Regions from separate parts of the Vibrio sp. ED004 genome, predicted to be linked through region 1. Evidence: predicted binding sites of a transcription regulator. Region 1 holds the regulator's gene; each other region holds the start of a gene.

Region 1 (8,237 bases):
TGGAGAGGTACATGACAATACACGTCCTGCACTTAAGTTGCTGGAGCGTGAAGGTTTCACTAACCGTGGTTATGTCGACATCTTTGATGCGGGCCCGACGGTTGAGTGTGATCTTAGAAACATCGAATCGGTGCGTCACTCAATTCGAGCACAGGTTCAAATTGCAGAGCACTCTAGCTCTAAAGACTTCCTAATTGGTAATACCTCGTTTGAGAACTTCCGCGCAGTAGCCGCGAAAGGTGCGTATGACCAAGCAAGCGACACAGTGATTTTATCACCTGAAGTAGCAAGCGCTCTTGAAGTAAAAGAAGGCGAATACGTTCGCATGTTGGCTCAATAAGAGCGGCGATTATCTGTCGAAGATTTTAAGGATAGAAGTATGACTCAGTGGATAGCAGGACAATGGGTGGCAGGTCAAGGTGACGCCATGACATCAGTAAGCCCATACAACAACGAAGTAGTGTGGCAAGGTGATAGTGCAACACCAGCACAGGTTGAATCTGCAGTAGCAGCGGCTCGTGAAGCGTTTCTAGTTTGGAAAAAGCTGAGCTTTGCTGAGCGCGAAGCGATCGTGTTGAAGTTCGCAGAAAAAGTGAAAGAGAACAGCGAAGAGATCGCGCAAATTATCGCAAAAGAGACGGGTAAGCCTATTTGGGAAACTCGCACTGAAGCGGGCGCGATGGCAGGTAAGATCGCTATCTCTATCCGTGCTTACCACGAGCGTACTGGTGAAGCTTCACGTGAAGCGGCAGGCAACCAAATCGTACTTCGTCACCGTCCATTGGGCGTGATGGCGGTATTTGGTCCTTACAACTTCCCAGGTCACCTACCTAACGGTCATATTGTTCCAGCTCTGCTATCGGGCAACACCGTAGTATTCAAACCTTCAGAGCAGACGCCTTGGACGGGTGAGTTCGCAATGAAGCTATGGCAAGAAGCGGGTCTTCCTGCTGGCGTAATCAACCTAGTGCAAGGCGCTAAAGAGACTGGCATCGCACTGGCTGACGCTAAAGGTCTTGATGGCGTGCTATTTACGGGTAGTGCCAATACGGGTCATATCCTGCACCGCCAATTCGCGGGTCAACCGGGCAAGATGCTGGCACTAGAAATGGGCGGCAACAACCCTATGGTGATCAGTGACCAATACGGTGATGCGGACGCAACGGTATACACCATTATCCAATCGGCGTTCATCAGTGCAGGTCAACGTTGTACATGTGCTCGTCGCCTGTATGTTCCTGTTGGTGAGAAGGGCGACCTACTGATCGATAAGCTGGTCGCGGCTACGCAAAAGATTCGTGTTGATCAGCCTTTTGCTGAGCCTGCACCATTCATGGGCCCACAGATCTCAGAAGCCGCTGCTAAGTTTATTTTAGATGCACAAGCGAATCTGCAATCGCTAGGTGGTGTAAGCCTAGTAGAAGCAAAAGCGGGTGAAGCGGCGTTTGTTTCTCCGGGTATTATTGATGCCACCAACATTGCTGAACTACCAGATGAAGAGTACTTCGGTCCATTGCTACAAGTGGTTCGTTACCAGTCACTTGAGCAAGCGGTTAAACTAGCTAATGACACACGCTTTGGTTTGTCTGCTGGTCTAGTATCGACAGACGATTCTGAATGGGAATACTTCGTTGACCATATCCGCGCGGGTATTGTTAACCGTAACCGCCAACTCACAGGCGCAAGTGGTGATGCACCATTTGGTGGTCCGGGTGCTTCTGGCAACCTACGCCCAAGTGCTTACTATGCGGCGGACTACTGTGCTTACCCAATGGCTTCAATGGAAGGTGGTGAAACTCAACTGCCAGCTACGTTTAGCCCAGGTATCGAGCTGTAGTTTAGATTGATATTGAGCTAAGGCTCATTCATTAGTTATGAGATAAGGAAGCGGCGTATCGCTTCCTTATTTTAACCACGCTCAGCATCAAGATTGGGCGGTAGATAATAATAGAACAAGTATGTCACAGGCTGATGGCTGCTGACTCTATGTCCAGCCTCTCCCTTTCTAATCCATATTACTAGCTTGCTAGAACCTCTGACAAGGAGTCACCATGACGCCCGATCTACTCTTTAAATCACTATGGGATGATTACATTCATAGGCTTTGTCCATCGGCTGAGAAAGTACACCACTTGCTGAAGGAAGATGAAGCGCTGATTAACGATCATATTGCACTGCGTACTTTCAATGTAGCTCCGCTGGGTATTGAAACACTGGCTAAGCCTTTTCTTGAGCTAGGTTATAAAGCGTGTGGCGATTACTTATTTGAGAGCAAGAAGCTAGTCGCGAAGCATTACGAGCATCCAGATCTAAAACAGCCGAAAGTGTTCATCAGTGAGTTGAAGGTAGAAGAGTGCTCAAGTGAGCTACAACAGATCGTTGCTAAGCTCGTTGAGCAAGTCGATGCAAGCAAGCTGCAAGGTCATGAATTCCTGTTTGGCGGACGCCTTTGGGATTTAAGCTTCGCAGATTTCCAAGTGCTGGCAAAAGAGAGTGAATACGCGTCTTGGTTAGCGGCCCATGGTTACGGTGCCAACCACTTTACGGTGAGCGTAAATCAACTTAACGCCTTTGATGAAGTTCAGGCCGTGAATGACTATCTGATCGAATCGGGTTTCACTATCAATGCATCTGGTGGTGAGGTTAAAGGCTCTCCAGAGGTCTTATTAGAGCAATCATCAACAATGGCAGACAAAGTCCCAGTTTCATTTGTTGAAGGCAATGAGATGATTCCTGGAGGCTTCTATGAGTTCGCTAAGCGTTATGCGATGGCGAATGGTGAGCTTTACACCGGCTTTGTTGCGGCATCGGCGGACAAGATCTTCGAAAGCACTAACGGTTAAAGAAAGATTCGAGCACGAGCTTTGCCCTAAAGATGCGGGTACGCTTCGCTTCGAGAGTGTTTGCGTTTGGAAGTTGTAATTGTTCCATTCGCATCTCGCATCTGCTCTGTAAATCTTATAGATAATAAAAAAGCCACCAAATTTGCATTTGGTGGCTTTCAAATTTTTGGCTCAGTTAATCGAGATTAACGAGTGCCGTATACCACGATAGTTTTACCGTGTGCAGAAATTAGGTTCTGCTCTTCTAGCATCTTCAAGATACGACCTACTGTCTCACGAGAACAACCAACGATCTGGCCAATCTCTTGACGAGTGATCTTGATTTGCATGCCGTCAGGGTGAGTCATTGCATCTGGCTGTTTCGCTAGGTTTAGTAGCGTTTGAGCGATACGACCTGTTACGTCAAGGAACGCTAAGTCACCAACCTTTTGGCTAGTTACTTGTAGGCGGCTTGCCATTTGCGCTGAAAGGCGCATCAGGATGTCTGGGTTCACTTGGATAAGTTGACGGAATTTCTTGAAAGAAATTTCAGCTACTTCACAAGGAGATTTAGCACGAACCCAAGCAGTACGCTCTTGGTCTTCTTCGAACAAGCCTAGCTCACCGATGAAGTCGCCTTGGTTTAGGTAAGAAAGAATCATTTCCTTACCTTCTTCGTCTTTGATAAGAACTGCCACAGAACCTTTAACGATGTAGTACAAGGTTTCTGCCTTTTCACCAGCATGAATCAAAGTACTTTTTGAAGGGTACTTATGAATATGACAGTGTGAAAGGAACCACTCTAATGTTGGATCGGTTTGAGGTTTACCTAGAACCATAATATCTCACTTCCTCTGCAGGGTATGCTTGCCGCTTTCCGTATTTTAGCTAAGCCTGGATTGACTTGTAGGATAAGAGCACTCGTTGAGCGCTGCAAGCTATCTTGTGTTTCGTTTAAGAATAGTATCCTTTTTCAGGTACTATTTCTTGATTTTAATCGTGACCAAGCTACGATTTTTTACGCAAAATTGTGCACATGATCACGGTATGAAAAGTAATCAACCAGAATGTCGTTTTGTTAACCTATTTTTCCGGTTTCGATGAGTTGTTGTAGGATTGGCCTTACAATGAGCTCCATAGCAAAACTCATCTTGCCCCCTGGCACCACTAGCGTGTTATGACGAGACATAAATGAGCCGTCAATCATTGCCAAAAGGTAAGGGAAATCGACGTTTTTGATGCCACGCAAACGTATAACTACGAAGCTTTCGTCTAAACTTGGAATCCCTTTGGCGTTGAGTGGGTTCGATGTATCTACGGTTGGAACACGCTGAAAGTTGATATGCGTACGTGAAAACTGCGGGGTAATATAGTTAAGGTAATCATCCATTGAACGTACAATAGAGTCCATTACCGCTTCGCGAGAGTGGCCACGATCGCGTGTGTCACGAACGAATTTCTGAATCCATTCTAGGTTTACGATAGGCACCATGCCAATCAGCAGATCGACGTGTTGAGAGACATTGATATCGCCATCAACGACACCGCCGTGCAGGCCCTCGTAAAACATCACATCGGAATTTTCAGGGATATCTTGCCATGGCGTGAAGGTGCCCGGCATTTGATTATAAGGAACAGCTTCATCGAAGGTGTGTAGGTAACTACGTACTTTACCGGTGCCTTCGTTCCCGTATTGACGGAAGAACTCTTCTAATGCACCAAAGTCGTTGGCTTGTGGACCAAAGTAGCTAATGTGCTTACCTTGCTCGCGCGCCTTGCGGATCTCGACATCCATTTCTGGTCGAGTGAATCGGTGGAAACTATCCCCTTCTACCCAAGCAGCCTTCACGTCCATCATATTGAACATTTTGCGGAAGGCTTCTGAGGTAGTGGTGGTGCCGGCTCCAGATGAACCCGTCACCGCAATAATTGGATGTTTAGCGGACATGACAACCCTTGTCGTTTGAGTAACTTACTTGTTAGCAATCGTTTTCCACTATAACACGGCTCCTTTCTAAGCGCAGCCTAGAAGCGTTTTGTCACCTGGATATCAACGGTCTCGTGCAGTTCGGAAAACACGATGCTCACGTCACCAGAAGCTAATTGATGTTTCACCTGATCAATCTTGCTTTGCAGTGAGATCTCAACGTCGCCATAGTCTGTGCCTTCACGCAGCACGAATTCTTTGATGAGGTTTTCCAGTGTCTCTGGCGCGATGTCTTGCCATGGGATGATCATAAATACTTCTCTCTTTTATGTTCATTGATATGTTGATGAGTGTGTCTAGTGATGTTTTTAGTACAATCCCAATTTGGGGCTGCGCTATCTTACCAAGGTTTCGCGTTTATATTTAGCAAGGCTTCGTCGTTATGCTGAACCTTGGATACTCTCATAATACGCAGGTAAGGCTTCCTCTAACCAGAATCGTGGTTTGAGTGTGCTACCAGTGATAAATCCTACATGGCCGCCTTTCTGAAATAGGCGATAATCGATGTTATCCGGTAGAACGAATTTTGGAATCACATCATCGGTCATGAAAGGATCGTCTTTGGCGTGAATGATCTGTGTCGGTAGTTTGATTTTATTGAGCTTAGGAAGAGCGGAGCACTGTGCGTAGTAGTCTTGCGCGTTTTTGAAGCCGTGCAGGGGCGCAGTAATTCGTTCATCAAACTCATACAGCTTGTCGATCTTCTTGATGGATTCAGCCGTGATGCCGAGTTTCTCTTGCAACAGCTTCACCTTTTTCAACGCATTCGATTTGAGTGAATTAAGCAGGTACTTCTTATAGAGCTTCGAGAATCCGCGTTCTATGCGACTTGAACAACAGGCCAAGTCAAAGGGGGCGGAGACTATTGTTGCTGCTGACAACAGTGGGTCATCTGCGTATTCCGCCAAATAGTTTGCCAACATGTTTCCTCCCAAGGAGATGCCAACCGCCACCTTTGGGTTATTGGGAAACTGAGCGTGTAGATGCCTGAGGAAGAAGCGAGCGTCTTCAACTTCACCGGAGTGATATGCGCGAGCCAAGCGATTCGGTTTTCCGCTACAGCCTCTAAAGTGCATCATCACCGACAGCCAACCATCTTTAGCAAACGCATTCATTAGTCCATTGGCATAAGGGCTCTCAAAACTGCCTTCCAAACCGTGGAACAGCACGAATATCGGTTTGTTCTTTATATCGTCACTATTTGGATTGTCGCCATCTGGCGATTCGCTCCAAGCAAGGTCTAGAAAGTCACCATCGGGTGTTTCTAAGGTTTGCCATTGCGGGTTGAACAACGCCTGCTTTCTAATAAATCGTGGCACTAAGGTTTGTAAGTGCGGATTAGATAGACCAGCTGCTGCGGTAAATATTGTCATAAAACAGTCCATGCTTCTTTTATGGGCTTTGGTAAAGTGTTGAGCTTTTAGCAGAACGCCCACGTTTTTATTTGAGCTTGGTTGATTCTCGGCATAAGCGCAAGGGTTTCACTGATACGGGCAACAAAAATATGTCATGGGTAACTGATTGAATAATATCGGAGTTAGGCTTGTTACTTACTATATAAGTGGCGTGTTCTACCAATAGTATGTACCCGTTATGCTGTAAACATCGATAACGATAGAGCTCAGACAAGCTTTGATCTTGATTGAATAAAAGGGAAAGGAAACGGGTTAGGGCTGAGGTGCTGGTTCAGAAAATGCGTCATAGAGGTTTTCAGCCCCAAGTAAACGGCAGTATTGAAATGCGAGAGGCGATTGCTGATTGGTGTACAACTCTAGGGAGTTAATACAATCGACGAGATCGGACTGCTGTTGTTTCTCAAGCTGCAATTCAAACTGTAAGGCTTCACGGTAGAGTGAATCCACAACGTGTGCCTTGAGGTGCTTGCGCAGCTCTCGATAACTATGGAGCAAGGTTTCAGAGCGGCTTAAGCACTGTTGTACTTTGTGCCACTCTTCTTCCGCAAAGGAGAGTTGCTGCTCATCAAGCCATTTTAGAAGCAGCAGTAGATTGACGTTGCCGTGGAACTGGTTTTGCAAAGCTAAGCACGCATCCTTTACACCGCGCACACTGTAATACTGAAGGCTAAATTGCCATAGTCGTTCCAGTGTTAGTGATATTGGGGCGTGCTCTGGGCTCATAAGCTATCCATATCCTGTTCCATCTGCTCAAGCTCTTCTTGAGTGGACATCCAATCCATTTCAACTTCTTCTAGCTGTGATTTACTGCTCGCTTGTAGAGCGAGTACTTTATTCAGTTTAGCCTTATTTTCAGCTTCATACAGTGAAGTGTCTGATAATTCTTGCTCGGCTTCTTCAAGAGCCTGCGTCAGCTTATCCATCTGCTTTTCAAATTGAGTCAGCTTTTTACGCAGTGGCGCAGTCAGTTTTCGGAACTCGGCTTCTTTGCGTTTCTGCTCTTTTTTCGCTGCTGCACTGTTGGCGCCATCTTTCGCTGGTGCCAATGCTTGTGCTTCTTTGCGCTCAACTTTTTGTTGTTCGGTTAACCACTTGTAGTAATCGCTTAGGTCGCCATCAAACGGTGCCACTTGGCGATCATGTACTAAGTACAGGTCATCTGTGGTTGCACGCAGTAGGTAACGGTCGTGCGATACGATAACCATCGCGCCTTCAAACGTCTGCAATGCAAAAGTCAGCGCCTGACGCATGTCGAGATCCAAGTGGTTGGTTGGTTCATCGAGTAGCAATAGGTTAGGTTTTTGCCATACCAGTAGTGCCAATACCAAACGCGCTTTTTCACCACCTGAGAATGGCGCCACTTTATCCAGTGCTTTTTCACCTTGGAAGCCAAAGCTACCTAGGTAATCACGCAGTTGTTGCTCTGTATGCTTAGGTGCAATCTGCATCATGTGTTGCAGCGGTGTTTCTTCTGGGTGCAGCGTTTCTAATTGGTGCTGTGCGAAGTAGCCAATTTTAACGCCTTGCGAATAGCTAAGCTCACCACCTTGCTGTTTCAGCTCACCTGAAAGCAGTTTGATCAGTGTTGATTTACCTGCGCCATTTCGACCAAGCAGACCAATGCGGCTGCCCGGTACTAGGTTTAAGCGAATCTTTTCTAGAATCAGATTGTCATCGTAGCCTGCAGATACCTCGTCCATCATCATGATTGGGTTTGGTAGGGCGTCTGGCTCTCTGAACTCAAAGCTGAATGGGTTATCAAACTGAGCGGGTAGCACTTGCTCCATTTTCTCTAGCGCTTTAATACGGCTTTGTGCTTGGCGAGCTTTTGAAGCTTTGTAGCGGAAACGGTCAATGTAGCTCTGCATGTGCGCCATTTGTTTCTGCTGCTTCTGGAACATCGCTTGTTGCAGGATCAGCTTTTGCGCTCGTTGAGTTTCAAACGATGAGTAGTTACCCGTGTATTCGTTAAGCTGTTGGTTTTCAACATGGACAATACGGTTGACGATAGGG
Region 2 (8,237 bases), on a different replicon from region 1:
AAAGCGAGCTCAGTTTAGCAAAAAGCCACGATGGCGAGAAGTCATCGTGGCTTAATTTGTTTCATTGATTGTGAATCCGATTAGTGATGATCGTGATTCATCTTTTTCATGCCGCTCATTACTTTCTTAACTGGCGCTTCAAAGGTTTGCGTTTCACCGTTAGCGAAAGTCAGAGTCATCTCGATCTGCTCACCTTCTTTTAGACCCTCTTTTAGGTCGAACAACATAATGTGCAGGCTGCCAGGTTTAAGTACCGCTTCACCATTCGCAGGAATTGTGATCTCTTGAACTTGGCGCATCTTCATTACGTCGCCATCAACGATAACATCATGAAGCTCTACCTTGCCTGCAGCAGGTGTCGTTGCAGAAACAATAGCGCGATCTTTATCGCTGTGGTTCATCAGAGTCGTGAATACTGCGCTGTTCACTGCTGAAGGTGGTGTTGCGCGAGCGTACGCGTCGTGAACCATAATGTCGCTATTCGCGTGAGCAAAGGGAGTGAGCAATAAGCCTGCTAGAGCAAGTGCTTTTAACTTCATGTTGTTGTCCTTATTTTTATGTTTTGGTCTGGGACCTGACTTTATGTTTGAACTTTATTGGTTAAGTTCTTTGTTGTTGCGTCTTACTGCGTCAGCTTGTTGATAGCCTCAACAATTGGCGCTGGCGTTAACGTGTGCGGTACTTTAGTTATCAAGGTACCGTCGGGCTTTAAAAAATAAAAATATGAGCTGTGGTCAAGGGTATATTCCAATTCTGAACCTTCAAGCTTGGTCTTTCTGAAAATAACACCGTAGTTATGTGCAAGCGTGGTTGTCACGTCTAACGGGCCACTTAATCCTTCCATCATTGGGTGGAAGTATTGTGCGTATTCGTAAGAAGCTTCTGCGGCATCGCGCTCAGGATCAAGAGAGACAAACATTGGGCGAATATTTGCTTTTGCTTCGTCAGAGACTTGGTTAAGTGCTCCAGCTAACATTGCTAGTGAGGTAGGGCATACATCTGGGCAACGTGTGAAACCGAAGTAAACGATACGAATTCTGTCGTCGGTTTCGTCAAAGATTTCCGTTGGCTGATTATCTTTACCAAAAAGGGTTGTTGCGGAGAACTCTTGCTTTGCAGCGTGCTGTTCTTGAGCTTCGTTTTGCCCATCAAGGTAGCTTTTGACACCAAAGCCAAGTACAAACGCTACCACTAATGCTAACGACCAATTCTTACTCATCTTGCCATCCTTATTGCAGGGTTTACGGTTTCAACACCATCGGTGAGTTCGCCAAGCCAAGTCATTTTATCCATGGTACACACAGGTAAAATTACATCACCTTCATAGGTATTGTTGCCAATATTCTTTAATTGAAAACGTGCTGATCCCATTTCCATTTCTAAGCCCGTGAGTGACAGCATTAATGTGTCAGATGCTGCCCCTTCCCAGACTACTTTGATTTTACTTGGAACGAGTGGCTGAGCCGTCTCACTATCGAGTGTCATCGCCACCGCATTTTGCTCACACGATGCGGTTGAAAGCATGCAGTAATCATCCAAGTTGACGTCGGCAGTTGAGTGCTCCATCGCTGATTTAAACTGCTGAATTGCTTGTGGCCCATAAAAGCCTGCCACGAGAGCGATCCCAAGAGCAGCAACCTTTAATGCAGAGTGCATGTCGTGTTCTCATCTAATTTTATAAGAGCCGCGATGTTATCATACCCCTCAATACGTGCTTGTATCAAAAAGCAATTTTGTGCGTATGGTAGATATAAAAAAGCGAAGCCATAAGCTTCGCTTTGATTCATTTCACAAGGTGCATCGCTATCTGAGCTCGGCACCCTAAATGCTAACTTAAGCACGTTTGTTAGATATTAGTCAGCATTACGCTCTGCAAACTTTTCTAAACCTAGCACTAGCGCGATAGCCACCAACATCATGATCACCGATAAAGTGAGCTGAGAAGGTTGAGACGTTACCGCTTCGAAATTGAACGGAGATAGGTTCTCTTGAATCAGTGGCACTTGCTCACCTTTCGAGTTGATGCGCCAGCTGATGGTCTCTTTCCAAGGCCAGATCTTAGGCAGCGTACCGATCATCAAACCTGTTAAGAATACCAATGTGAAATCGCGGAATGAGCGCAATAACCAAGAAAGTACGTGCGAGAAGGTCAGTAGGCCGATCACACAGCCACCAAGGAATAGGGCAAGTACATCGATTTGAAACGATTTAACAGCGCCAAGCACTGGGCCATACATACCAATCAGAAGCAGAATAAAGCTGCCTGAAATTCCCGGTAGAATCATCGCGCAGATCGCAATCGCACCCGCAATGAGAACGTTGATGCTGGTCGGTTCCATTTGTAGCGGCTTAAGCACGGTAATGCTGTAAGCGAAAGCAACGCCAAGCAGCAAAAACACGAATCGAATCATATCGCGCTTCTCTACTTGCTTAAGAATATGGAAAACCGACACCAAGATCAGGCCGAAAAAGAAAGACCACAGCGGAACAGGGTGGGTGACCAATAACCAAGAAATCAGTTTTGCGAATGTCGCAATGCTGGTGAATACGCCTGCGAACAGTGAAATTAGGAAGAAACCATTGATGTGATTAAACGCGGCTTTGAAGCCTTCGCGTTTCCATAAGCCAAGTACGCTAGGGTTAATTCTTCGAATGCTTTCTAGCAGCGTATCGTAGATACCAGTGATGAATGCGATGGTTCCGCCCGACACGCCAGGGACAACATCGGCTGCGCCCATTGCCATGCCTTTGAAAAAAGTACTTAAGTAGTTCATTGCTTCATAGAGTTGAGGATGATTTTGTGCAGTATACAAACTTTAGTGTAAAAAAAGTATGAATATGCTTTTGGGGAAGGGCTTTTATTACTCTATTAATTGTAAGGCAATAAGTTGAAGTGAATATTTGCCTAACATTTAGATAACAACCACTTAGTGATTTATCATTAAGAACAGAGATGAAACTGATCTCTTATCAATATTGCATCTTGGTTGCATTATGCAAATGCACTTTGCAATTCGCATGATGGATTAACGGTTTTTATGCGATGCAGGGCTTATAAAACGTCGAATAAAAGTTGGCACGCTAACTGCATTATATACATTGACCCTTCTTAAGCCGAGGGTCACCTAGCCAACTGACGTTGTTAGTGAACTTATAATTTGTTCACAAATATATAGAGCCAATCGCGATTATTGCGGTTGGCTATTTTTTTGCCTGTCGTTTGGCCATCTCTAATTTCTATCGCTTATTCCCCAATCTCCAAGCGGAAAAAAAGCCAGCCACCATCGGTGACTAGCTTATGTTTTCTCGAATCAATCTTGAATCGTGAACCTGTTTTAGTACCCCATCAACTGCAGCAAGTTCTCTGCCGTGCTGATTGCTTCTTTACGGTTAGCAATATTGAGCTTTTGGTAAAGGTTACGAATGTGAGTCTTGATCGTGGTACCCGCTACATCGAGTTCTTGAGCGATCTGCTCATTACTGAATCCTGAATAGATCAGACCAAGTACTTGCCATTCACGCTGTGTGAGTGGGCTAGTACGCACCAGTTCAGGAATGTTTGGGTGATTAACCAAGTTCTCAACAAAGTCTTCATCGAAGTGAACCGAACGGCTACGTTGGGTGGTCGAGATATCTTTCATGATCTGCTGAGCACGGTGGCGTTCTAAATCGCCCAGACCTGGTTTGTTGCTCAACTTATCTAGGATATGCCCGATAGTCCCACCGTCGACTAAGAAGTTACCGACCATACCGGTTTGGTTGGTCATGTGTAGGGCTTCTTCTAGCAATACGCGCGCACTGTCTTCATCGTTGATCTGGGTGCGTAATACCGCTTCAACGATCAAGTTGCGGTTGGTGTCTGTAATCAGGTGTGAACGTTGGGCTTCACTCTTAAGGAAAGTCAGCGCTTCTTCCGCGTCTTCATATTGCTCAAGGATGATGTGAGCACGAACGATGTTTCGCCACTGAAGTTGGCAGAAGTGGTTGCTTGCCGATTCAGGTCGAACAGCCACACTCAGCCAATCACGAATGGCTTCTTTATCGCCTTTTACTTGCCAAAATAGGATCAGAGAAAGAGAAGCGTTCGCCGTCCAGTCTACATGGTAGGTGGATTGGCGTAATAGGTGCTGAATCTGGTCGATAAATTTCGACGCTTTATCTATCTCGCCGCGGCTCAATGAAATACGAGCCAGCATCGAATAGCTGTGCAGGTGCTTACTTGGTGAGTGGTGGCCAAGGATATCTAAGCCTTTGTAGCAACACTCTTCCGCTTCATCTAGTCGGTTCCAACACCAGAAGATCTGAGCGCGAACACGCAGCAAAAATTCATGCAGAGGCACGTATTGAAGCTGATGCTCTTCAATCAATTTGAACGCACTGTCTTGTAGCTCGAAGGCTGCTTGAACATAACCTTGAGCAATCAAGATTTCGCTTTGTTGCAGAATCGCCCACAGAGCCTGATGGTAAACCTGATACTGACGTGCAAGTTTTTCTGTTTGTTGCATCATCGGTAGTGCGCGGCTTAGGTTACCCATTACGTGATTCACTTCGCCCACAACCGAGGTTGCGACAATGCGGCTACGATAAACGGTGGTGTTCAGTTGGCTCAACGAAAGCTCAGCCAGTTCTAATGCTTTTTCAGGTTCATTGCTGTTAATGGCAACTTGTGCACGTAAGGCGTTGTATTGGCCTTGCTGCTGAGTATCGAGTTCAATGTTTCGAGCTTGATATTGAGTCTCAGCCTCTTCCAACAAAGTACCCACTTGATCATAACGGTGCTGACTTTGTGCAAGCCATGCACGCAACATGGACAGTTTAGGCTCACTGTAAAGTTGATCGGTAGTCAGTTGTTTGATCGCCATCTCTAGTGATGAAAGCTCACCTTGGTTGAACATCGGCCAACCGTGTTCAGTCAGGATTTGAATGATCAGTTCTGGATCTTCAGCGCGTTGCGCATGTCGTAAAGCTTGGTGTGGTGTGTTCTGTTTTATCCACGCTTTTGCAGCACTTCGATGAAGTTCAGCTTCTTGCTGAGGAATTCGAGCTTGGCGCTCATGTGCGAGGAATTCACCAAACAAGTTATGGAAGCGATACCAGTTCTTTTCACCTTCAAGAGGGTAGATGAATAAACCAAATCGGTTGAGTGACTCGATCATCCCTAGCGCGTCTTCACGTTGTGTAAGTGCACATACAAGCTCATCGTTGAAGTGATCAAGCACAGAACATTGCATCAAGAACTGTCGGGTTTCTTTGTCTAGCAGGTCGAATACTTCTTCAACCAAGTAGTCCCAAAGATGGGCGTGGTTAAAGTGAGAGAACGACTCTGCGGACTGTGCAAGGGTGCGTTTTTGGTGCTGTGCTTGTAGCGCGATAAGTTGCAATGCAGAAGGCCAACCCTCTACATAACTACAGATGCTATCTGCCGTGGTGTCATCAATGCCATCCGCTACGCGTTGGTTGAAAAAGCGTGTGGTTTCTTCGGTATCAAACGCCAACGAATCATTACCTAATTCGATCATTAAGTCACGAACGCGTAGGTTTGCTGTACCAAGCGGTGGCGTACCTCGACTGGTGACAACCAAGGTTAGGTTGTCGGGCATGTGTTTGAGGAAGAAGCGCATGGCTTCGTGGATGTCGTCATTGTTGACCAAGTGATAGTCATCCAACACCAGAAAACACTCGTGATGGAATTCCGACATCTCGGCGAACACTTCACTCAATAAAGAAAGCAGTGATGAAAACTGTCGTTTTTCTGCCAGTTTCTGGGCATTAGGACAGGCATTTTGAGTCGCTTTATTAAGTGATTGAAGTAGGTAGTTGATAAAGCGGAAGGCATCGTTGTCACTATCATCAATGCTGTACCAACCCACATTGGGTTTATCTATCAACCATTGTGCAGCCATGGTGGTTTTGCCGTAGCCCGCAGGAGAGCGGAATAACACAAGCTTATAGCAATCTGCATTGTGAAGCAGATCGAGAACCCTAGGTCGTAGGATTGCATTATGTAAGCGGCCGGGACGAGTCAGTTTCGAAGGGATCCACATATCGAAGTTTTACACCTATTCCGTGGCTATGTTCTGGAATATCCCAATCTATCGTTGAGTGCACTCCAATGACACTAGCCTAATTACTTAAGTCTTTACTCATACTACGTGAAGCAAAACGTTACCGACTATGATCCTCCTCAGAAACCTTGCGCTCCTGCATGTTTTTGGGTGTCTACGCCCTTTATTTGAGACCTTGCTCACATTAAGGGTTGGTTTGGGAATGTGACTTCGTTCATCTCTACACGGGAATCTATGCAAAAGATGAGAGCTAGAAATTATTTTCGTGATCTGAATATCAGATTTGACAATGACTTTCATTTGGTTAAATAAAAGTCACATCAATTGAAGTTAAGTTATCGAACGGGAGCTTGTGATCTTAGTCACTTCAAGTTTTTGTTCGAAGTCAGAACATGAGAGTCAGATCACTAACCCTAAGTCGGTACGCCCCCTACGCCCTCCCATCTACTCCTAGTCAGTTGCGTTAGCGGGAGGATGTTTAGTTTATGGTGACCATGCACGATATGTCACAGATGAATTAGAACTATTAAAAGCGAGATTTCTGAAATGAAACCAACTCAGCAAAAAACTTTCGATAAAGTGTCATTCCAAGAGAGTGTTAAGAAACATTTATCTGCAACCTACGCAACAACCGTTGAAACAGCAGACAGCCGTTCATGGTATCTAGCAATGGGTCGTGCTCTTGCAGAGCTAACGACTTTTGACCTGCTAGAAACTGAAAATGATGAAAAAATTAAGAACGCGAAGAGCGTTAACTACCTATCACTAGAGTTTTTGATTGGTCGTCTAACAGGTAACAACCTGATCAGCATGGGTCTGTACGAACAGATCACTCATGCCATGGAAGAGTTAGGTCAAAACCTAACTGATCTTCTAGAAGAAGAACGCGACCCATCATTAGGTAATGGTGGCCTTGGTCGTCTAGCCGCTTGTTTCATGGATTCTTGTGCCGCTCAAGAATACCCAACAGTAGGCTACGGTCTTCACTACGAGTACGGCCTATTCAAGCAATCTTTCCAAGATGGTCGTCAACAAGAAGCACCTGACGCATGGCGTGGTGTTGAAGGTTACCCATGGGAAGTCGCTCGTCCAGAACTAGCACAGCACATTGGTTTCTACGGTCACGTTGAAGTTGAATACATCGACGGTAAAGAAGTACGTACTTGGGTTCCAGGTATGGAAGTGAAAGCAATGCCTTGGGATCTGCCTATCGTAGGTTACGAGTCAAACACGGTTTACCCGCTGCGTCTTTGGGAGTGTCAGGCAATTGCACCATTCTCACTAGCAAGCTTTAACAACGGTGATTACTTCGAAGCGCAACACTCGCTAATCGATGCAGGTAACATCACTAAGGTTCTTTACCCGAACGACAACCACGAGAAAGGTAAGACACTGCGTCTAATGCAGCAGTACTTCCACTCAGCAGCATCGGTTCGCGATATTCTACGTCGCCACGAAGCAGCAGGTTTCTCTTTAGAAGATCTGCCTAAGCAAGAAACGATTCAGCTTAATGATACGCACCCAACGATCGCTATCCCTGAATTGATGCGCATCCTGATTGATGAGAAAGGTTTAACTTGGGACCAAGCTTGGGAAATCAGTGCTCATACGTTCGCATACACGAACCACACACTACTTCCTGAAGCGCTAGAGACTTGGTCTGAATCTCTGATCAACCGTCTTCTTCCACGTCACATGGAAATCATCTTTGAAATCAACCACCGCTTCATGCAAGAAGTTCGTAAGATGTGGCCTGGTGACGGTGAGAAGCAAGCGAAGCTTTCTATCATCCAAGAAGGTTTCCACCGTATGGTTCGCATGGCAAACCTGTGTGTGATTGGTTCTTACAAAGTAAACGGTGTAGCTGCACTTCACTCTCAATTGGTTAAGAAAGACTTGTTCCCTGAGTTCAACGAAATCTTCCCAGGCAAATTGACTAACGTAACGAACGGCATCACGCCACGTCGTTGGTTGAAGTTCTGTAACCCAGGTCTATCTACGCTAATCACTGGCAAGATCGGTACTGAGTGGCCTGCAAAACTTGAGCAGCTTGAAGGCATCGCTAAGTTTGCTACAGACGCGAAATTCCAAAAAGAATTCATGGCTGTTAAGAAAGAAAACAAACAGCGCCTTGCTGATTGGGTTCAAGAGAACATGGGTATCGAGCTAGAT
Region 3 (8,237 bases), 910 kb from region 1:
GGAAGCTCCGTTAAGCTGGTACGTAGGTGCTGGTGCTTGGGCTGAATGGAATGACGATTTTGGCTTGCGTTTGCCATTAGGCGTGAAAGTGAATTTCTACGAAGGCTGGAATGCTTACGCACAAGTTCACCCTGAGCTAGACATGTACAAAGGTGTTGAGCTGCAAGTCGGTGGTGCACTGGGTTTGACTTATAAGTTCTAAAGTGAACTTAACCGTTTTTTATAATGAAAATGCCAGCATCTGAACTGACCCCCAATAGTTGGACACCAATTATTGGGGGGCTTTTTATGTCCAAATATAGCCGAGAGCTAAAATGTATCATTGCTAAGCAATACTTAGATGGCACGTCATCTCTCTACTTAGCCAAACAATATTCAATTTCGTCAAGACAGGTTCGGTATTGGGCTCAAGTGTTTGCCATCCACGGCACTGCTTCATTTTTACCAACTAAGCATGCTGCTACTGCTCAGACAAAACGAAAAGCATTGAATTTAATGTGGACGAATGAATGGTCTCTCACGCACACTAGCGCAGTATTAAACCTCTCATCCCCTGGGATACTCTCTGTCTGGCTCAAACGATTTAATGAGCTCGGTATCAAGGGGCTCAAAATGCGCCAGAAAGGAAGACCCTCAATGAAACAGCAACCTCAACGTACCACTAAGCCTGATAATGAAATGACACTTGAGGAGCTAAAAGAGGAGTTGGTCTACTTACGAACCGAGAATGCCGTTCTAAAAAAGTTGGAAGAGTTGGAGCAGGAAAAAACCGTCGAACAAAGAAAAGCGGTCATAGCTCTAACTCTTAAAGGCCAGTACCCGTTGAAGCACTTACTGCACACTCTACAGCTGGCAAAAAGTGTCTTTTATTATCAGGCTCAAACAAGCAAGCGCCCAAATAGCTACGAACGTGAGCTGCAGTTGATAAAGTCAATTTATCATGAACATAAGGGCCGATACGGCTACCGCCGTATTCACTTGGAATTAAAAATCAGGGGTTCGTGCTCAATCATAAAACGGTTCAAAGGCTTATGGCTCAGCTCAACCTTAAATCGACGGTCAGGATTAAAAGTATCGTTCATACCGAGGTGAGTCTGGAACAACTGCTCCTAACGTGCTTGAAAGAGATTTTAGTGCGACTCAACCCGATGAAAAATGGGTAACTGATGTCACGGAGTTCAAAGTCAAAGAGCAGAAAGTATACTTGTCTCCCGTTGTCGACTTGTTTACTCAGGAAGTGGTTGCTTATAGAGTGGCCAAAAATGCTTGTTTGCCGCTTGTCACGGATATGCTGACGGAGGCTATATCTACGCTTAAACCCAACTCAAAGCCAATTATACATAGCGATCAAGGTTGGCAATATCGTCATCGACACTATCAGAAAAAGGTAGCGGAGAGTGGGTTAACGCAAAGCATGTCGAGAAAAGGTAACTGCTTGGATAATGCTGTTGCTGAAAACTTTTTTGCTTTACTCAAAACAGAGATGTATCACAACCAAAGCTTTGAAGATGCAGATGCTCTGATAGAGCAAATTAAAGAATACATCGAGTACTACAATACCAAACGTATAAAAGCGAAACTAAAAGGCCTGACTCCGATGGAATATCGAACTCAGGCCTTGAAAGCCGCTTAACAGAAATGTCCAACTTTACGGGGTCACTTCAATCGAGCTGGCTTTTTCGTTTTATCCGCTACCGTAATTAGAACGTAAAACTGAGTCCGACATTGGCTTGGAATTGATTCATCCAATCAGTATCAAAGCGGATAATACAGTCTTGACCCGTACTAGGGATGTTACACACACCAGATGTGTCGTTATCAACAACCGTACCCAACCAACGTACTTGGGTGTTGAGCGCAAAACTGTCGCTGAACTTGTATTCCAAGCCGCCAAAGATAGAAGTCGAGAAGCCATACTTATCTTTCGCCCAGTCAACATCCACGTAAGAAGCACCAAGACCTAATCCAAGGTATCCAGATAACACAGGCGAAGCCGGGTAATAGATACTACTTTGCAAGTGCAGGTATTGGATTGAGGAGCTTAGGTTGAGCGTTTTGAGCTCAGAGCTCTGGTTAGAATAGAAAAAGCCGATACGACCTTTATCAAGTGGTGTTTCAATGGCAAAGGTGTAGTTTTCAGACGCTTTCATGTCGTAGGTTTTGCCATCCTGGTCTTCGACACTACCACCGCCGGTATAACCCACCATTGGGGTAATGATGATCTCCGGCGAAGCATACACGCTCGATACAGAGAAAAACGCAATAAGCGCTATCATATTTGCTTTGTTATTCATGAGTATATCCTTATCCATACACTTACTAATTGTGATGGTTACATCAATATTGTGCGACTAATTTCGACGATTCTTGAAGATACTTCACACACCTGATAGTACTTAAATAGAGACTCGACAAATTAATAATAAGCCAGAGGTGTCTATGGACCATAATCTGAAAAATGCCCTACAAATTACCGTGTTTATCTACATGATCATTCTTTCATTTGGCTTTATTGCGATTGGTAGTTAATACCATCTATTGCGAGGCTGAGTTTTGATACTCAGGGACTAATGAATAGTGGGCTTGTAACCAATATTGATACAGCAATAGACTTGGATTACTACGCTAAGTTTATTGCTGGAAAAACAGCACTGGTCGCTCAAGGTGGCGGACAGAGAAGTATTTTTACTTCAGGTGTGCTGGATGCTTTTCTTCTTTCTAATTTTGACCCCTTCGATGAATTTTTTGGTACCTCTGCGGGTGCGCTTAACCTATGTGCGTACCTTTGCCGCGATAAAGGCCTCGGGCGTTCTTTCGTGCTCGATCTCACCACCTCACCAGAGTTCTTCAATATCTTCTCCTATATACGACACAGGAAGAATCTGGGATTAGAGTGGGCCTTAGAACAAATCATGGCTTACCCTTATAAGCTGGACCTTGATTTAGGGCGACAAACCCTAGGCGACCGCCATTTCTATGCGGCAGTGACAGACTCTAAAGATCTACGCGATCACTACTTCCCGTTATTGGGAGAAGATTGGTACAAGGTGATGATTGCCACCTGTGCGATTCCTCGTTTATACAATGATGAGATCTTCATCGGCGACAGTGCTTATGTTGACGGTGGTGTGTCTGCTTGTATCCCAGTTCAAGAAGCCTGGCGTAGGCAAGCTCGCTCTATTGTTGTGATTCGTACTGAACCTGTGGTCGAGGAGGGAAGTGAACTCTTGGTTGAGGCTCCTAATCGCAGTACCTCAGTGAAAGCGCCTAAACCTATATCTGCGGAAGAGCTGGAATGGTTCAGAGAGTCTTTCGACAGTGTTCAAGATCACTGGCAACAGAAAGTAGAACAATGGAAAACTGATTGGACTTCTTTCTTCCAGCAGCAAATTCTTCGTTCTAAAGAGCAGAAGCGCGACCGTGGACATTTGGACCTGCTCAATGGTGGTCGATGGTTATTTGGTGCTGACGATATCTACCGCTTAAGTCATCTAATCGGTGATAAATTTGATTCAGGCTTGGCAGACATGTTGATGGTGCACTATCAAACATACTCCTTAACTCAGGACTTTTTAAACTCTCCGCCGGACGATGCGTTCGTGGTGCAGATAGCACCTAGCAAACCACTAAAGTCGAGTTCATTAATGAGTGATAAAGAAGACTTGTTGCATGATTACGACCTAGGACTAGAAGCTGGTTACCGATTTGTCGAAACCTATACCTCAACAAAGAATGCGCGCAATTCACACATACCAAAGTTAGCAACCAGTGCCGCGGATAAGTGATATTTTAAATTGGCAAATTAACGTGTGGTTAGCTCACTCTATTCAAAAAGAAAAAGGGTTATTGAACTTGGTTCAATAACCCTTTTTTGTGCTTACTAACTTGTTATGTATGTAAACCTTTAGTGTTCAGAGATTAGGTGACCGGTAAGATTCTCATACAGTTGGTTGAGCCCGCGACATCCATAATATCGCCTTGAGTGACGATCACTAAGTCACCAAACTTGAGGTGTCCCGCCTCTTTCAGACAAGCAAGGGTAGATAGTGCAATATCAAAACTGTCTTCGGCTTCAGTTTCGAAGTAGATAGGTGTCACGCCACGGTACAGAGTACAGCGATTTAGCGTTCCTTCGTTACGAGACAGCGCGTAGATAGGCATGTCGGCACTGAGTCGTGACATCATCAAAGCTGTGCGCCCTGACTCGGTAAGCGTCACCACGCCCTTGATGCCTTCCATGTGGTTGGCAGAGTAGATGGTTGCCATCGAAACGGTTTCTTCTGCCGTCACAAAGGTTCGGTCAATACGGTAATTCGATTGGTTGATGCCCGCCATCTTTTCAGCACCGATACACACTTCGGCCATGGATTTCACTGTCTCGACTGGGTAAGCACCCGCAGCGGTTTCACCTGAAAGCATCACGGCATCGGTACCATCTAATACCGCGTTAGCAACGTCCATTACTTCGGCACGGGTTGGCATTGGTGCGGAGATCATCGATTCCATCATTTGAGTTGCAGTGATCACTGTTCGGTTAAGCGCTCTAGCACGGCGTATAAGCTGTTTTTGTACCCCGACCAATTCTGGGTCGCCTATTTCCACTCCGAGGTCACCACGGGCCACCATGACCACATCTGAGGCCATTATGATGTCATCCATGTTCTCTACGGTCGCAACTGTCTCTGCTCGCTCGACTTTAGCCACTAGGTGAGCCTCTAGCCCTGCCTCTCGTGCTAATTGGCGAGCGTAGTGCATGTCTTCACCGTTACGTGGGAAAGAGACAGCTAAGTAATCGACTTGAATTTGAGCGGCGGTGACGATGTCTCGCTTGTCTTTGTCGGTCAGTGCCTCTGCAGAAAGGCCTCCCCCTTTTTTGTTGATGCCTTTGTTGTTCGAGAGAGGGCCACCAATAATCACTTCGGTATGAACGCGACAACCTTCGACTTTGGTTACTTTGAGTTGAACACGACCATCGTCAAGCAACAGGATATCGCCGGCGGATACGTCGTTAGGCAGTTCTTTATAATCCAGGCCAACAGCTTCTTGGTTACCTTCGCCTAAACCTAGGCTGCTATCGAGAGTGAACAGGTCGCCCACGGCAAGTTGGATTTTGCCATCTTTGAATGTTGACACACGAATCTTGGGACCTTGTAAGTCTCCGAGAATGGCGATTTGAGTGCCGAGTCTTTTTGCTATCGCTCTGACTTTTTCCGCGCGTTGGATGTGGTCGTCGCTGCTGCCGTGAGAAAAGTTCATACGGACGATATTGGCACCGGCTTTGATGATTTCTTCAAGCACGTTACCTTTATCTGTTGAAGGGCCTAGCGTTGTGACGATTTTCGTTTTTCTTAATTCGGCTGTCATGAATACTCCTAGAGTGAGACCAAGTAATCTTTTACAAGACTGAATTAAGTATATGCATTAATTGATAATTTATTGGGAGCTAGGAAGATATTTCTGTATTTACTGATATTTATTGTACTTAGTACTCAAGCGCGATGTTTTTTTGTGAAAATTAAGTCTCGATTTATCGATGTGGGTGTTAATTTTCCTCGAACTGTTTGACTCGATACACAAAGATTCATGTATATACGTGATACTGGTCACGGCGATATACCAAGTGACTTCACAATTACTTCGCAAAGTAAAAAAATTACCTCGTTGATGATTTCTGGAGCGTAAAATGTACATGGCTCAACCGGGCCATATTGATCATATCAAACAGGTCAATGCTGGTCGTGTATATAAACTAATTGACCTTAAAGGTCCTATTTCTCGTATCGATCTGTCCAAGCAAAGTGAGTTGGCTCCGGCGAGTATTACTAAAATTACCCGTGAACTCATTGAAGCTCACCTTATTCACGAAACCACGGTTCAAGAAGCCACGACTCGTGGGCGTCCTGCTGTCGGTCTGCAAACCAATAACGAAGGTTGGCAATTTTTATCGATGCGTCTTGGTCGTGGTTACCTCACGATAGCGCTCCATGAATTGGGCGGCGATGTGCTTATCGATACCAAAATTGATATTCACGAACGTGACCAAGATGATGTGCTGGCACGTCTTCTCCATGAAATCGATGAGTTCTTCCAAACCTATGCCGAGCAACTCGACAGGGTAACGAGCATTGCCATCACACTGCCAGGTCTGGTGAATTCAGAGCAGGGTATTGTGTTGCAAATGCCGCATTACAACGTTGAAAACTTAGCGTTGGGTCCGGAGATCTACAAAGAAACCGGTCTACCAGTCTTTATTGCCAATGACACCCGAGCTTGGGCATTAGCAGAGAAGCTGTTTGGTAACTCACAAGACAACGACAACTCTGTTCTTATCTCAATTCACCATGGTTTAGGTGCTGGGATCATTCTTGATGGCCGCGTTCTGCAAGGGCGTCACGGTAACATCGGTGAACTGGGTCATATCCAGATCGATAAAGAGGGCAAGCTTTGTCATTGTGGTAACCGAGGCTGTTTAGAAACAGTGGCGAGTTCACAGGCGATCCGCGAGCAAGTGAAAGAGCGATTAGCCAATGGTGAAGAATCAACGCTTACTGTGTTTGAGGATGTCACGATTGAGCAAATCTGTGCTGCTGCGGCCGATGGCGATCCACTGGCTGTTGAAGTGATTGAACAGTTAGGCCGTTACCTAGGTTCTGCGATTGCGATTGTGATTAACCTATTCAACCCAGAGAAAATTTTGGTCGGTGGTGTTATCAATCAGGCGAAGAGCGTGTTGTACCCTGCGATTCAAAAGTGTATCGAAGAGCAGAGTTTATCGGTTTACCATCAAGACTTAGAGCTGGTGGAATCTCGATTCTATAAGCAGGCAACCATGCCAGGTGCTGCACTTATTAAGCAGGCCCTGTATGACGGCCAGCTGTTAATGAAAGTTATTGAAGGCTAACTCTTTTTCTCTTCTTTTAGCCTTACCCCGAACCTTTCCATGTACTTAAGCTTTGTATAACATCATTTGTTGTACTTAGTTTAAGCATTCTGTTCATTAGCGCTTTGCTTTAACCCATTGAAGTAGGCTATTGTAGCCACAGTTATTATTTGTCACTAAGGTGTTGTATGTCTGGCGTTTTAAATTCGGTTGATCAGAGAACCAAGCTAGTCGGTGAAAACCGCCTGGAGCTCTTATTATTCAGCTTAAATAGTCGTCAACTATTTGCGATTAACGTATTTAAAGTGAAAGAAGTCCTAAAAGTGCCTGTACTTACTCGCTTACCGGGCTCTCACCACCACATTACCGGTGTTGCTTCTCTACGTGGTGAATCGGTACCTGTGATTGACCTACGCAGTGCGATTGGGTTTCCGCCGTCACGTGCAGAGTCTCAAGAGAGCAACCTGATCATTACGGAATACAACCGAACCGTACAAGGTTTCTTGGTTGGACAAGTGCGTAATATCGTTAATACAACTTGGACTGAAATCCAGCCACCGCCAAAGACCACGGGTCGTGCAAACTACCTAACGGCTATCACGCATATTCAAGAAGAAGAGCAGCACAAAATCGTTGAGATCATCGATGTTGAAAAAGTGCTAGCAGAGATCATCGATTACGATGTGTCGATCTCTGAAGGCGTATTAGATGAGCAGTTAGCCAACGAAATGATTGGCCGCAACGTGCTTATCGTTGATGATTCTTCTACCGCACGTAACCAGATTAAAGGCACTTTATCGCAGCTTGGTTTAAACATTATTGAGTGTTGTGATGGCTTAGAAGCACTGAACCTACTTAAAAGGTGGTGCGATGAAGGCAAGGACATTAATCAAGAGATTTTGTTGATGATCACCGATGCCGAAATGCCTGAAATGGACGGTTATAAACTGACTCATGAAGTGCGTACTGACCCTAGAATGCATGACTTGTTTATCACGCTAAATACTTCATTAAGCGGAAGTTTTAATGAAGCCATGGTTGAGAAAGTAGGGTGTAATCGCTTTATTTCTAAATTCCAACCGGATCTCTTGGTTGAAGTCACTCAAGAGCGAATGCGCCAGATTTTATAATTAATGCAGCTGTACGGTTTGTTTTGAGTGACCTTATGGAAAGCGTTTGCTAATATTGACGAAGCATATTTTTCTTAACAAAATATGCTCAACTATTAGCGTAACTTTTCACTCACAATCTAAGGTAGTTCCTCTTAATGATATGGTTAACGTCTAAAGTCGTAATGACTTTGAGCTTATTACTATATAGGGAATTTAAGAAAAGACGTACGGAAGCTGACGTTGAT
Region 4 (8,237 bases), 1.2 Mb from region 1:
GGCGAGCACCACGTGGGAACGTAAAGATAGAGCGTTCAGGTTCAATCAACTCAGACTCATCCTGTTCATCAGCCGAGTCAATATCAAAGCCAGACACCTCAATAGTCGCGTCATGACTCGCACCGTGACTGCCTTGCTTTACAAGCCCCGAGTAGCTGGTGATTCGCCAAGCTCGGTCGATTGAAGCCTTGAGTTCATTAGCATGTAAGTCTTCACTCACTTGCTCTGTTTGTACAAACACTTGCTCGTGAGCGGTTGGTGTTTCGGCTAACAGCACACTTGAATTTTTGCCTTCAATTGCCGCTAGAGCTTGATGCAATTCGGCAATACCCTGCTCTTGACCATTTTGAACCAAGTAGCCCATCGCACTCAAATGCACGCCTGTCGGTTCTTTGGTTGAACGCCCTTTACGCAGTGGCGCCATACCAATAAAACAGCCATAAACTGCACGAGTCAGAGCTACATAAATCAGGCGTAGATCTTCCGCCAATCGCTCTTTATCCGCTTGAGCTAAGGCACTGTCACTACCTGTAATATCCAGTACTGTGGTATCTGAATCATGATCGTAGAATTTGCCTTCACTCGCTTCTCGATAACTCGCGACAAATGGCAGAAATACTAAGTCATATTCCAAACCTTTCGACTTATGAATGGTAACGATTTGAACCAAGTTTCTCTCTGATTCAAGACGTTGAATGTCGTCTTCACTGCCGCCTAGACCATTTTGCGCATCTGAGATCGCTTCTGCTAACCAGCGCAGCAAGCCATAATCGCTATCAAGCTCTTGTCTTGCCTGTTGCAGCAATTCGCCTATGTGCATCAAATCAGTAAGTGAGCGCTCACCATTTTCTTCTTCCAGCAAGCGTTCCGCGAGATGTCGCTTGCTAATCACGCTGCGCAGCATTGGCAGCACGCCACGCTGTAGCCACAACTTACGATACTCACGAAATTCGTTAACGACGTTTTCCCACACCACTTCATCGTTGTTGAGTTCATCCAATGATGCCGCATCCAGAGCAAACAGCTCAGAGGCTAAACTCGCGCGCAATGCACGATCATTTTCAGGTGTCAGTACCGCTTGTAGCAGGCGTTGAATATCTTGTGCGACTAAGCTGGTGAACACACTGTCTCGGTTCGACAAATACACACTCGCGATACCCTGTTCAGACAGAGCGTTCTTGATTAGACGGCCTTCACTGCCGGTTCGAACCAAGACAGCAATATCACCCGCATTCACGGCATGTTGTTTTTTGCCGTTATCAAAATAAGCTTGCTGGTTTTGAGAAGCGGTCAGAATGGTTTGAATTTGACTCGCCGTCGCCTCAGCCATCGCCTTATGATATTCACCCTTTGGTAACGGCTTGTCTTCAGCCTCTTGCAGCCAAAAGGTAAGTGCGCGCTGAGTTTCTCCGTTCATCACCCATTGCCGTTTATCGGCCGATGGACTCGCAGCAACAGGCAAAAATGGAATGTCTTGGTCGTAGATAAACGGACTGTCCGAATTCATAAACACTTGGTTTACTGCACTGACCATATCGGCACTTGAACGCCAGTTAGTGCCTAAGGTGTAGTGAGCACTAACTTGGTTTCTCGCCTTGATATAGGTAAAGATATCTGCGCCACGGAAGCCATAAATAGCCTGCTTCGGGTCACCGATCATAAACAAGCCGCACTGCGGGTTATCGAGATAGATTCGGCTAAAAATACTGTATTGCAGCGGGTCGGTATCTTGGAATTCATCGATCATCGCAACTGGGTAGAGTGTGCGAATTCTTTCCACCAGCAAGGATTGCTCATCGACATCAATCGACGCAGATAACTGGGTCAACAAGTCATCAAATGATAGCCACTGCTTTTGCTGTTTCGCCTTGGCTAGCATAGTTCGACAGTGAGTAATCGCATGCGCCAACAATGGGGCTTTCAAGTCGGCTGGGTGATTTAAGAAATCTTCAATCGCTTCGAAAACGGCATGCTGAGGTGCGGTGCCTTTTGGTGTTTTTTCAATTAGGGTTGCTTGAGAGAACTTCTCTAATTTATCTGGAAACTGGTAATCATGAGTGTCGCTCTGTGCCCATGCTGTTACCGCTTCTAACCAAGTAGGCAAAGACTTCTTGGTGTAGCTGCGCTTGTTCACATCTGAACCTGAAATCAGAGCCAAAAAGTCCGCTTCGGATTCACACCACAACGCTTTAAGCTGCTTCACTTTATCTAAGTTTTGATTGTGCAGAGTTTGCAAGTCACCCGACATCGCATCTACCGTCAATTTCAGCGGAGACCCCGTCAGATAGCGATTTACGTCAGCCAATAACGAAGCGGGAGAGCCCCAAATATTTCGCACCTCACCTGCAAGTTGAATGGGCAACGGATAAAACTGTTTACGCCAATAGTCGGCAACCACTTGTGCTTTCAGATGGCTTTCATCGGTCACAAATTCATTATCAAAACGGCTTCCAGACTCGAAGGCATTCTGAGTCAACATTCTCTGACAGAAGCCATGAATGGTGTAGACCGCCGCTTCATCCATTTGCCTTTCAGCATTGAGCAGAGTTTTCGCCGCGCCAGCATGATCATCGATAGCTTGTAACAAAGGAGCAATTACTGGGTCGTCACTTTGCCCGCGAGCAAACGCAATGCGTGCATCATGGATTCGCGCGCGAATACGATCACGTAGCTCTGCCGTTGCTGCTTCAGTAAAGGTCACCACCAAAATTTGGTCTACGGTTAGCGGCTCATGATGTCGCGTAGCTTCCGCGAGCTCACCTTGTGGTGCTGCCGTACCATGTCCGAGCAGTAGGCGTAAGTACAAGCCAGCAATGGTGAATGTTTTACCAGTACCCGCCGATGCTTCAATTAAACGCGCGCCATGAAGTGGAAACGTCATGGTATCGAGTGTCTGTGGAGCGATTACCTGAACACTGCTTGTGGTCGTCATGCCTTACTGCCTTCTGATAAATGTGTTGTTACAAATGTGACCTAGCGTGGAAAACGTCATTCAATTTACGTCCTACGCTGATTTGTTAATAGTTAGTGCGATCTCTCTCACGGATCAATTCAGATCGCCTCGCTACTATGCGCCCACGAGTTCAGGAGCGCGATTCGAGTTTTATACTCATGCGTTACTTTGAACCACAGAATAATGGTCCCTCTGACCTGTGGCCGTACAGCGAACGCCCTACACTAATAATGATTTACTGGCGGCCACTTTATTTCCTGTACCCTGACTTCCCGCAAGTCACTATCTATCACTTTTACTAAACTTATACCTCGATTATCTCTAACCTTTTGATAAGTCAAGCACTCCAAATTTACATCTAACTCTTTATTTTCCATGCCTTTATTCAAGCACATCTCTTTGACGTTAGTATCATTGGCGATCTTGCTGATCACTGCCGATTATTCCTGATCTTCAAGATCGGCAGCGGCAAGTCTTGTGGCCTGTAACACAAGCGTTGAATACATACGCGACTCAGCAGCCAGTTCATCATCCCACTTAGGCCAAATTCGAGAGATGTAAGTATCTCTGCCCTCGCCCGTAAAGGCGAAGCTGTCATTAAAGGTATCAGCCATTTTCTTAAGTGACTTTTCTTCGTCATCGACCCACTTACCACGACTAAAGCCCGCTTCAACACCAGCCAATGCGGTTTTCGGAAAATAAGGCAATGGTGCAGTCATGCCTTGATAAAACAGTCGCACTAATTCAGCCAACAAGCTCTTCGCCTGCTGCGCATCGCCGATAGGTTGTAGCGTTTGGTGAACCACGCCCTCTTTTCTGTCGTAGCCAATAATATGGGTCGTTTTTCCGTGCCCCATCACTGCACAACATAGATGATCAATCCACGCGGCCAAATAATCTTGAGAGCGTATTTTACCGCTACGGAAACGCACTAGACCTGATTGATAGTTTTGAGTTAACCAACCCATCAAACGAACAGGTTTGCCTTCGCCTAACACATCAAATTCGATATTCACTTCGAGATCTTGTTGCGGTGATCCGCTCACAAATCGAATCTCTTTGGCTAAGTCTTCCGCTTGAACACGGTTGGTTTCAAATTCGATATCACCAAAGGCGCCGACCGGTAAACGACCCTGTGCTTTTTGCTCAGAGACAAACAATCGAACGGCTTCGTCTGCGCCTTCAGGGTGGTCCAGTAACACTTGCAGCAAAGCATCCTTAAGTTGGAAACTCTCTAAACCATTAAGTACAAATGGCTCATCGTCTTCCATCACAGGAAGTGGCGGCTCAAACACCACTTTTAGACGGCGATTAAAGAAGTACTGCACTGGCAAACGCCAAAAACGCTGTAATTCAACCAAATCGAGTTCTAACGGGTACGTCGCACCCAACAAATAGTCATCCAATGCACGATTGAATTCACCACTGCGTTCACCGGAACGGTTAGCCGCTGGAAGCCACTCTTTGGCGTAACTCAGCACATGGCTCGCATCACCTTGAGTAAACGCAGCAGGGCTGAACGGTGTCATGGTGTGTTCAAAGCTGATCGCTTGAGTCAGGTTGATACCAGAATCATCGCTTGGCAACGCTTGGTCTTCACTTAAGCAGTAGTTCTGCTGGCAGTACTCGATCAACTCTGAAACCAATACCGACGGCACTCGCTCGGTATTATCTTGAATCGAGCGGCCGACATAGCTGATGTATAAACATTCTTGCGCTGACAACATCGCCTCTAAGAATAGGTAGCGGTCATCATCACGGCGAGAACGATCGCCAGGTCGTGTGCGTCCGTTCATTAGATCAAAACCTTCTGGCGGCATTGAGCGAGGGTAAACACCATCATTCATGCCTAACAAACAGACGGTTTTGAACGGAATAGAACGCATCGGCATCAAGGTACAAAAGTTAACTTGGCCAGCTAAGAAGCGCTGGCTAATGCGCGCGCCAGATAACTTATTATTGAGGTACTGGTAGATAATGCTTGGCGACAGTTCTTGTTCGTACAAGGCATCATCAAGCTGTTCGTTCAGTTGCGAAAGTGCATCACGAATCGACTTAAGCACCACCTCACCTTCTAGCTCAACCGCAAAGAAATCATCAATCATTTGCAGCAAGGTTTCACGCCACATATCGATAGGTTGTGTTTCAGTTAAGCGTTGACGGTAATGAGCAATGCGATCGATAAAGTGCGCTAACTTACCAGCAAGTTCGGCGTTAATGCCTTGAACTTCGTTATAAGCAGCAATCGGAGAGTGTTCGGTTTCAAACAAACCTGCGGAATCCGACATCGCATAGCCTAAGAGCATGCGCTGGATACCGAATAGCCAAGTGTTTTGCTTGGTCGCAGGTAGATCAAATTCTGTCGCCGTTGAAGCGTCAACACCCCAACGAATGCCCGCTTCTTCAACCCATTGCTTGGCTTGCTCAAATTGGAATTCATCAATACCAAAGCGTGCCATCATCGCAGGAATTTCTAATAGTTCTAGCAACTCAGAGGCTAAGCAGCGCGTATTCGGTAGCGCGACCAACTGCATGAAGGCGGTCAGAATTGGGCTTTCTTGGTCTGCGGTTCTATCAGAGATCGAGTAAGGGATATAACGCTCGCCCGGAGCATTACCAAATACAGCCTGAATCGCTGGGCTATAAGCATTAATGTCAGACACCATTACGATGATATCGCGTGGTTTTAGTGTCGGATCGGCATCAAACATCGCCAATAGCTGGTCATGAAGAACTTCCACCTCGCGCATTGGGCTGTGACAAGCATGCACAGTCAACGAGCGATCACCCAGTTCAACCACTTGTTTGTGGTTGCTGGAATCTAAGATGTGATCATCTTGATGTTCTTCTAACTGGAGAATATCGGCTTGCAGTTGATGCAGCAGACTGTCTCTCTCAACATCAATAAAGAACTCGTGCTCTTCACTGTCTGATTGAGACAGTAAGAACAGGTTATCTCTGCCCAGCTTACCCATAGACGCAAGCAAGCTATTGCCAACCGCTTGGCTGGTATGTAGTTCATCTTCGACATTCGCTTCAATGCCATCTTTCAATGGTGATACTTCACCTTCTAGCTGAGGTAAACCATCAACCAATGCAAACTGCTTGCGACGCTGCGCTTCAACTCTTGCCAAGTACTTACGGTCGCGGATGTCGCCCCAGTAATGCTGACAAGGGTTAGTAAACATCAGGTGGACATCAATCTGTTCGCCAAGTGCTTTCAAAGCATCCATGTAGCGAGGAGGCAGCGACGAAATACCAAATACAAACAGACGTTTCGGCAGGTGTTGTAACTGGCCTTGTTGATTAGCTAACGCTTCAATGAAGTCGTGATACAAATTACCACGGTGATACTTTGATTGACCTTGAGACAGCGTTTGATCATAGAGTGCCTTCCACAAAATCGGCTGCCAAGGGTGTTCTTGCTGCCCTTCACTATCAATCAACTCTGTAACGGGCTCTCCCGCTTCCCACATCGCCATCCACTCAGGTCGGTATACCAAGTAGCCATCAAAGATATCGGCAATTTTCTCAGCTAATTGATACAGCTTTGAATCATCTTCGTCGTTTTCAAGATAGCGCTGTAGGGGTAAGAAATCAGGGTGGCCAAGTTTCGCGGGTAGCAAACTCATCAGCTTCCACGTCATCGCTTCTTTGTTAAAAGCACTGCGTTTAGGTACATCAGGAAGCACTTGGGTAAACATATCCCAAATGAATGTTGCTGGAAGAGGAAAATCGATATTTGCTGCTACACCAAATTCTTTGGCGAGTTCCATCTTAAGCCATTGAGACATACCCGGGCTCTGAACCAGAATCTGCTCTTTTTCGAAAGGATTGGCTAAAGGGTCACTTTTGATCAAGTGAACGAGAAGAATTTTTAAAGTATCAACTTTATTGGAATGGTAAACAGTAAACAAAGTGCACTCACGCTAATCTTGCCACAATATACTGCCAGATTAGCATAAGTGCTGAGTTTGGATGAGGAATATAAGCTTATGAAATACCGAAAGCTTAAGGTCCGTTTATCTTTTGAACTATTGCCCTTTACAATCTGCCGGCTACCGCACTTAAAACACGATGAGGTTTGTAGTTCATGTAGTAACGAACAGCGACATAACCAACGACGAAGGTTGCCACTATGAGTTCTAGGTACGCTAGATTGAACACTTGGCTGATGTAGTGCGCTTCAACACCTTGTACTTGCATCCAAGCCGCCAATTTAAATAACGCTGTTGCACCAATCACGATTGGGAAAGTAAACGCTGCATAGCCTGGGCTGAATGGCAGACGAAGTAGTTTGAAAAACGCGATGTAGATAATAAACGTCATCAACACTGCAATACCAAATAATAAACCAATGATCACTGGTGAAGGGCTAGCAGTAACGGTTAAGTAACCCGCCAAAGATAGGCTCGCTGGTGCTGCCATAATCGCAATCGTTGGTTTTGCTGCATCTGGCACTTCGTGAGAGAAGATCAAGCGGTAAACCATCAGTGGTAACATCACAGCGTAAACCAATAAACCGAATACCAAAGTCGCGTTCGCTACTGGCTCTAAAACTGGATTACCAGAGAAAGAAACGTCAGCTACGATAATACCGATCGGTGGCACAAACCAACTTGGCACCATGTGGTGAATCTCAAAGTTTTTAGCTCTGTGGTACAAAAAGCTCACTAGAAATACAACGTGCAAAGCCACAGATGCCAACCACATCGCTTCTTGTAAGAATTGAGAGATTGGCGCCAAAGACGCAGATACCACCATGCACCCCATAGCAAATGTTGGTACCACACTGCCGACAACAGGGTGAGCAAGATCTTCACGCAATAGGTGGCCATGAATCAAAAATTTCACAGCCAAAACAAGAAGCAATACCGCTGCAATACCCGCACTGATCCACTGCACTAAGCCAGAAGTGTGCAAAATACCTTGTGCGACTAAAACGCCATCCCAGCACCAACCTAAGCTTGCGATTGCTAGTGCTAACCCTGCCATGGGTGTTGGAGCTCCTGTTAATCTATATTTAATACGTTGAATCATGTCAGCCTCTCTTAAACTTAATTCACTAAACTTGTGAACTCATCAGCTTGTTGAAGCCATAATACGCTTGCGCTTCGTTAAACAATATCCAATTATATATAACAAGTGTTCATCAATACTGAACAACCCTTTCCACCAGCAGCGCAAAACTAGGAACCTGATGGCTAATATCTCAATCAAACAACTCAAAGTGTTTGTCACCATTACCCAGCATTCGACGCTTACCGCCGCATCCGAAGCGCTG

What was found. The regulator CRP, encoded in region 1, controls carbon source genes, mostly activating them, when cyclic AMP is high. The targets are predictions, from matches to a motif close to TGTGANNNNNNTCACA.
Region 2: malT (HTH-type transcriptional regulator MalT) is a predicted target of CRP. The motif match lies at 6,234-6,249, and genes of this name have one in related genera.
Region 3: ITG10_RS02020 (ROK family protein) is a predicted target of CRP. The motif match lies at 5,593-5,608, and genes of this name have one in related genera.
Region 4: recB (exodeoxyribonuclease V subunit beta) is a predicted target of CRP. The motif match lies at 3,029-3,044, and genes of this name have one in related genera.

What each region holds. Positions count from the first base shown of each region.
Region 1 is NZ_CP066149.1:1,396,350-1,404,586, reverse strand. Features, by position in the region: gene astA (arginine N-succinyltransferase) at 1-340, shown strand, start outside; gene astD (succinylglutamate-semialdehyde dehydrogenase) at 380-1,837, shown strand; gene ITG10_RS06315 (DUF1338 domain-containing protein) at 2,052-2,843, shown strand; gene crp (cAMP-activated global transcriptional regulator CRP) at 3,029-3,661, opposite strand; gene ITG10_RS06305 (phosphoribulokinase) at 3,901-4,770, opposite strand; gene ITG10_RS06300 (YheU family protein) at 4,848-5,060, opposite strand; gene ITG10_RS06295 (hydrolase) at 5,190-6,182, opposite strand; gene ITG10_RS06290 (TIGR02444 family protein) at 6,477-6,947, opposite strand; gene ITG10_RS06285 (ABC transporter ATP-binding protein) at 6,944-8,237, opposite strand, start outside.
Region 2 is NZ_CP066150.1:520,928-529,164, forward strand. Features, by position in the region: gene ITG10_RS19900 (copper chaperone PCu(A)C) at 81-539, opposite strand; gene ITG10_RS19905 (SCO family protein) at 623-1,219, opposite strand; gene ITG10_RS19910 (hypothetical protein) at 1,216-1,656, opposite strand; gene ITG10_RS19915 (DUF368 domain-containing protein) at 1,854-2,774, opposite strand; gene malT (HTH-type transcriptional regulator MalT) at 3,336-6,044, opposite strand; gene ITG10_RS19925 (glycogen/starch/alpha-glucan phosphorylase) at 6,612-8,237, shown strand, end outside.
Region 3 is NZ_CP066149.1:484,805-493,041, reverse strand. Features, by position in the region: gene ITG10_RS02055 (hypothetical protein) at 1-202, shown strand, start outside; partial or broken gene ITG10_RS26440 (helix-turn-helix domain-containing protein) at 289-768, shown strand; gene ITG10_RS26435 (IS3 family transposase) at 745-1,092, shown strand; gene ITG10_RS02045 (IS3 family transposase) at 1,115-1,633, shown strand; gene ITG10_RS02040 (outer membrane beta-barrel protein) at 1,701-2,294, opposite strand; gene ITG10_RS02035 (YnhF family membrane protein) at 2,440-2,529, shown strand; gene ITG10_RS02030 (DUF6363 domain-containing protein) at 2,571-3,785, shown strand; gene pyk (pyruvate kinase) at 3,919-5,364, opposite strand; gene ITG10_RS02020 (ROK family protein) at 5,684-6,901, shown strand; gene ITG10_RS02015 (chemotaxis protein CheV) at 7,069-8,010, shown strand.
Region 4 is NZ_CP066149.1:2,604,739-2,612,975, reverse strand. Features, by position in the region: gene recB (exodeoxyribonuclease V subunit beta) at 1-2,932, opposite strand, end outside; gene recC (exodeoxyribonuclease V subunit gamma) at 3,394-6,870, opposite strand; gene ITG10_RS11700 (TDT family transporter) at 6,998-7,948, opposite strand; gene ITG10_RS11695 (LysR family transcriptional regulator) at 8,154-8,237, shown strand, end outside.